Regions from separate parts of the Shewanella sp. NKUCC06_TVS genome, predicted to be linked through region 2. Evidence: predicted binding sites of a transcription regulator. Region 2 holds the regulator's gene; the other holds the start of a gene.

Region 1 (3,428 bases), on a different contig from region 2:
TTTCATCCATATCAGCCGCATTTGAACTGCCGCCATCACCGAAACTACCTTCACGACGCTCACCTTGATCGCCTTGAGAAACATGGCTGTCAGCCAACTGCATCCCTTGCTCTTGCAATAACTCACGTAATCTTGGCATAGCTTGTTCAACCAGATCACGCGTTTGCGGCTGAGTAACATGGAACTGTACTTGGGTTTGGTCGCCATGCACTTGGATCTTTACCAACATATGCCCAAGCTCAGGGGGATCGAGCCGGATTTCCGCATGTTGGATGCCTTGACTCACCATAGTAATCAATTGCTGCTTCATTACAGGTGAAAATCGTTGGATCATCTCCTGCATTTGGTTTTGCTGTTCTACTCCTTGACGCAATGACAGCTGAACTTGCATGGTTTCTTGGCGATTTAATTGTGACATCGAGAGTGTCTGTATGGATGATGTCGACTTAAGTTCTGAGAAAGTATTACTATCATCCATAAAACTTTCGTCTCTGGGAATATCCATCGCAACCGTTAATTTAGCATCTTTCAGTAATAGGTTAGCAGCCAAATCGGAATTGGGACTCCCATCAAGATCACTTTCTGTTACAGATGTTGTATCTAATGGTTCAGATGAAGTTGAAGAGCCTAAGGTATTCAGGTCGAAAGTATTTCCCGAGGTCGCGATATTAGCCGTATTGAGACTATTCACTGTAGAGCTACTAGTCGTTGCTTTTGCCGCAGTGTTGGTTACCGACTTTATCGTTGCACTATTCGCTAAGCCCGCTTGATTAATCACAGCATTAAGTGTGACCTCATTCTCAACTAAAGACTCATCTATACTCACCCCTACTTCAGTGGCAGAGACAAGCTCAGTGTCTTCTAAAGGTAATTCTGAAGCGTCATCGGTCAAATTTGGATCAATCACAACATCACTATCCGCTGACACTTCAAGTATATTTGGGTCTATGGGGAGAATTTGTACGAGTGACTTATCAGTCAAAGATGATGGTTTCACATCATCTGCGATTAAAATTGCTGCCATATCTGGGCTAGTAGAAACTAACTTTTGTAATTCAGCAGAAAAACCCGCTTCATCGGCATCTATATCTGATGCCAGTTCAATCTCAACAGAAACAGTAGATGCCAATGCTGAGCCGGTTAATAAAGCTGATGAAGTATCAATATTTTCTTCACCAGTTATATCTTCTTCAGCATTTAAAAATGCTAGCGGCAAACTATCTCCATCTGATGCCGTTTTCTTCATATCATTTGCCATGCTAATTTGGGCAAAAATGAGATTTACGTCGGCGTCATCAGTTGATATATCGTCATCTTTTACTTTATCAGCAGAGGTAACCTGCACAGTATCATCAGTGTTAGCAATGGTTTTTTTAGACGCAGAAATAGAAAATGAGCTAGCAGTGACTGACGCAAGTGTAGATGAAAAGTCTTCATTATTAGACTCTTGGGAAGATGTCTTAGCGGAATTGGCCGCAGAGTTGCCTGTTTTACTTAACAGGATATTGGTCATTTGTTGCATAAGTGCTCCCAAACATCACCCAACAAAAAAAGAAATGGCTAGGTAGAAACGTCAATTAAACACTGCGGTTGCAGGGTCATGGACTAAATCAAAGCAAATAAGATGCCAAAACATCAGATTTTACGACAGCATATCGAAAAGAATTAACACTGAGAGGTGCCGAATTGATGCTTATGCCATCAATACAAAAAAACTAAAGAGCCTATCCGGCTAGCGAGCAGTAAAGATGCCTATCATTTCACTAACGTTGATGACGGCGATAAAATTGCTGGGAAGCAAATTCATCGGTCATTTTTTGCTCCCTTTTTTGTTCAGCCACTTGACGCTTCTTCTCTTTACTGGCTAAGAGTAATTCTACTGCCTTACGTTTTTTTTGCTTTTCCAACCAATGTTGTTGTCGATATTCTTTTTGCTTTTCACCGTCGGCTACGACGCGATTTTGCTGGATAATTGCGTCATCGATCTGACGAATAAAACGGTGAAACTGGTGATAGTGACTAGCACTGATGGCTTGACCTTGCTGTGATTGCATTTGCTTCATGTATTCTAAGCGATAGTTATTCAGAGCACTGAGTTGATTCAACCGTTTTTGACACTCTAATTGCGCAGATTTTAACAATAATGCCGCTTGTTCTTCGGCATCATTGGCAAGCTTTAACACTAACAACAAGGGATCGGCGTTAGCCATACTAGACCTCGATTAATTCGATGACGCCATTATTTGCACTGTGCAGCAAGTTGCCCAAGCATGACTTGGCTATCGGCAAAGCTAAATGCATCACGCATGGTTTGTCGCAAAAAAGCATTCATTGCTGGCTGCAGTCGTATCGCATTATCAATGCGAGGATCGCTTCCTTGGGCATAGGCCCCAATAGAAATCAAATCTCGATTTTGCTGATACAAAGAATAGGTTTGTTTCACGCGGCGCATCGCCTCCAAATGTTCATTGGAGATCACCATAGGTGCGACTCGGCTAATAGAAGCTTCAATATCAATTGCAGGATAGTGCCCCGAATCCGCAAGCGAACGTGACAAGACAATGTGACCATCGAGGATCGCCCGCGAAGCATCGGCAATGGGATCCTGTTGATCGTCTCCTTCCGTCAACACAGTATAAAATGCCGTAATTGAACCTTGCCCAGGGCCACCGTTTCCGGCGCGCTCAACTAAACGTGGCAATTTTGCAAACACAGAAGGCGGATAACCTTTAGTCGCAGGCGGTTCACCCACAGCCAAAGCAATTTCACGCTGCGCTTGGGCGTAGCGCGTTAAACTGTCCATAAGCAATAAAACGTTATAGCCTAAATCGCGGAAGTATTCGGCAATACGAGTCGAGGTTTCACAGGCGCGAAGGCGCATCAGCGGCGATGTATCCGCAGGCGCAGCAACGACGACTGAACGCGCTCGACCTTTCTCACCAAGAATTTCCTCAATAAACTCTTTCACTTCCCGTCCACGCTCACCCACTAGCCCAACCACAATAATGTCGGCGGTAGTACCGCGAGTCATCATACCTAAGAGCACACTCTTACCGACACCTGAGCCCGCAAACAAGCCCATACGTTGGCCTTTGCCCACGGTCAGCATAGCGTTGATAGCGCGAACGCCAACGTCCAGCGGTTCAGTAATAGCACGGCGAGATAAAGGATTAATGGCAGCGCTATGTCTTGGCGCTTGTTGGTCCGTTTGCAACGCGCCTAAACCATCTAAAGGCACGCCGTTACCATCGAGTACGCGTCCTAGCAGGGATAAACCAACATTGAGTCCAGTTTGTTCCCCCAAAGGCACAACCCGCGCACCAGGTAATACACCACGCAATTCTTCAATGGGCATTAAATATAATAGTTCGCCATCAAACCCGACCACCTCGGCGATTAACTCGCCCGCCATGGTTTCGATCGAACAT
Region 2 (3,428 bases):
ATGGCCGAGAGTACTGGCAGTGGTGACGATCGCGTGATCACTATTATTCAGCCTGAAAACTATCAAGATGATGCTAAATCAGACGCTCCGGCGGATAAACCTGTAAAAAAGCAGGACTCTAAATGACCCAAATCACCTTAAGAGCACAAAATCTGGCGAAAAGTTACAAGAGTCGCCAAGTGGTTAAAGACGTCAGTCTGACGGTAAAAACCGGTCAAGTCGTTGGCCTACTCGGTCCAAACGGTGCAGGTAAAACCACGACTTTTTACATGGTTGTCGGGCTAGTGAAGAGCGATAAGGGACATATCTTTATCGACGATGATGATTTAACCGCAGATCCTATGCATCTGCGTGCCCGCAAAGGCATAGGTTACTTACCGCAGGAAGCCAGTATCTTTCGTAAGCTAACTGTTCATGACAACATCATGGCCGTACTGCAAACTCGTAAAGAACTTAAAAACGAAGAACGAGAAGAAGAACTAGAACATCTGCTCGAAGAGTTTCATATCACCCACATCCGTGACAGCCAAGGCATGTCATTGTCGGGTGGCGAACGTCGTCGCGTCGAAATTGCGCGGGCTTTAGCCGCTAATCCTAAGTTCATTTTGCTCGATGAACCGTTTGCCGGCGTCGATCCTATTTCGGTTATCGACATCAAGAAGATTATCGAACAACTCAAAAGTCGCGGCCTTGGCGTACTGATCACAGACCATAATGTCCGCGAGACATTAGATGTATGTGAACATGCTTATATTGTGAGTCACGGAAACCTGATTGCCGAAGGAACTCCAGCAGAGATCTTAGACAATCAGCAAGTTAGGGCTGTGTACTTAGGTGAACAATTCAGGCTATAGTTACTCGAGCGAAGCCTATGGAGACAATTTATACCGCCATTGGGCTTCACTCAAAATGATAATAAGCGACCTCCTCCAACAATAATAACGTAGGGATCAGCGGTAACATGAAAGCGTCACTCCAGCTCAAACTGGGTCAACAGTTAACCATGACGCCACAATTACAACAGGCCATACGTCTGTTGCAACTGTCGTCATTAGAACTGCAGCAAGAGATCCAGCAAGCATTAGATTCTAATCCCCTTCTCGAGCTGGAAGAGGATCAATTCGACGCCACTAAAACCCCTGTAAACCAAACGCTATCCGATACGGACTTCAGTGAATCTAGCACTCTGCCACCAGAAAAAGACAGCTCCACCATAGACACGGCAGAGTCGCTAACCAAAGAATCCATGCCCGATGAGCTCCCCATGGACACCACATGGGATGAAGTGTTTACCGCCTCCCCAAACTCAGGCCCCGGCGGCAGTCGTGAAGACGATATGCCCTTCCAAGGCGAGACCAGTGAAGGTTTGTACGAACACTTAGAATGGCAAAAAAACCTCACGCCGTTTTCTGAAACCGATTTAGCCATTGCCACCGCCATTATTGATGCCATCGACGATCAGGGCTATCTCACCCAAAGCACTGAAGAAATTCTCGAAGCCATGGGCAATCCTGAAGTTGAGCTTGACGAAGTCGAAGCCGTACTCAAGCGCATTCAGCATTTTGATCCCATAGGCGTTGCCGCCCGCGATTTAAGTGAATGCCTGTTGATCCAACTGTCGCATTTCGCCGCTGATACTCCCAACCTAGAAAACGCCCGTATGCTGATCAAAGATCATTTAGATCTGATCGCCGCCCGTGATTTTAGGTTATTGATGCGTAAAACTAAATTAAAAGAAGATGAATTAAGGGATGGTATAGCACTTATCCAAACCCTCAATCCTCGCCCAGGTTTGTTGATCACGCCCAATAATGACGAATACGTTATCCCAGATGTGTCTGTGTCGAAGAAAAATGGCCGCTGGGTTGTTGAGCTTAATCCTGACTGCATGCCAAAAATCAATGTAAATCAACATTATGCTTCTATGGCACGCAGTACCAAAAACCAAGCCGATAGCCAATTTATTCGCGGCCATCTGCAAGAGGCTAAATGGTTTATTAAGAGCTTAGAAAGCCGTAACGATACTTTGCTTAAAGTTGCTAATTGCATAGTGCAATATCAGCAGGGTTTCTTTGAGTACGGTGAAGAAGCCATGAAGCCTATGGTGCTTAACGATATTGCCGAAGCGGTAGAAATGCATGAGTCCACCATCTCACGGGTCACAACTCAAAAATACATGCATACCCCTAAGGGACTTTTTGAACTAAAATACTTCTTCTCTAGCCACGTCGGTACTGACGATGGTGGTGAGTGCTCATCCACAGCAATCAGAGCCTTTATAAAGAAACTGGTGGCAGCGGAAAACCAGAAAAAACCATTAAGCGATAGTAAGATGGCTCAACTTCTGGCAGAACAAGGGATCAACGTAGCCCGCAGAACCATTGCGAAGTACCGAGAGGCTATGCTTATTCCACCTTCTAATCAGCGTAAAAGTTTATAACCTACAGTGGATATCGGAGGACGTTTCTATGCAAATAAACCTAAGTGGGCACCATATCGAAATTACCGAATCGTTACGTGCATATGTAGAAGAAAAGTTTTCAAAACTTGAACGCCATTTCGAACAGATCAATAATGTGCACGTTGTGCTCAATGTTGAGAAAATGCAGCAGATTGCCGAAGCGAGAATAAACCTCATAGGTGGTGAAGTTTTTGCGACTTCAGAGCATGCTGACATGTATGCCGCTATAGACGCCCTGATTGACAAGCTTGACCGTCAGGTTATTAAACACAAAGAGAAGTTAACAAAACACTAATAATGGAACTTTGTACCATACTGCGGCCGGAGTGCACTACCTGCGCCACTCCGGGCAGCAAGAAAAAGGTACTGGAACTCATCAGCGACTTAGTCGCTGCCCAGTACCCGACCCTCTCATCTCAAGAGATATTCGAAAGCCTAGTGGCGCGCGAAAAGATGGGGAGCACAGGTATAGGTAACGGCATCGCCATTCCACATGGTCGACTAGCCGATATAGATCAGCCCATTGCCATACTAATTAAGTGTGAAGAGCCGATAGCATTTGATGCTATCGATAAGCAACCTGTTGATATTTTATTTGCACTACTGGTGCCTGCAGACCAATGTCAGCAGCACTTAAGTACCTTGTCTTGCATGGCCGAAAAGCTGAGCGACAAGCAAATATTAAAGCAATTACGCAAGACGCATGATGAAACGGAACTCTATCAGGTAATCACTGGATGAAACTGGTCATAGTGTCGGGCCGCTCAGGCTCAGGCAAATCTGTCGCCCTTAGGGTACTCGAAGATCTCGGCTATTATTGTGTCGATAACCTTCCCTTGCCATTGATTGGCAGTTTGCTTGAGCAACTCAAAGGCAGTAACGATCTCGTCGCCATCAGTGTCGACGTGCGTAACATGCCTGAGCAGGATAAGGTCTTAGTAAAACAACTCGCTAGCCTACCTCCAGA

What was found. The regulator sigma-54, encoded in region 2, starts transcription at its own class of promoters, with help from an activator protein. The targets are predictions, from matches to a motif close to GTTGGCACGNNNNTNGNNT.
Region 1: KO531_RS08730 (flagellar hook-length control protein FliK) is a predicted target of sigma-54. The motif match lies at 1,614-1,632, and genes of this name have one in related genera.

Annotation. Positions count from the first base shown of each region.
Region 1 covers NZ_JAHKQX010000006.1:124,620-128,047, forward strand. The annotation lists gene KO531_RS08730 (flagellar hook-length control protein FliK) at 1-1,522, opposite strand, end outside; gene fliJ (flagellar export protein FliJ) at 1,764-2,210, opposite strand; gene fliI (flagellar protein export ATPase FliI) at 2,240-3,428, opposite strand, start outside.
Region 2 covers NZ_JAHKQX010000004.1:77,471-80,898, forward strand. The annotation lists gene lptA (lipopolysaccharide transport periplasmic protein LptA) at 1-126, shown strand, start outside; gene lptB (LPS export ABC transporter ATP-binding protein) at 123-854, shown strand; gene KO531_RS05775 (RNA polymerase factor sigma-54) at 962-2,440, shown strand; gene hpf (ribosome hibernation promoting factor) at 2,469-2,756, shown strand; gene ptsN (PTS IIA-like nitrogen regulatory protein PtsN) at 2,759-3,202, shown strand; gene rapZ (RNase adapter RapZ) at 3,199-3,428, shown strand, end outside.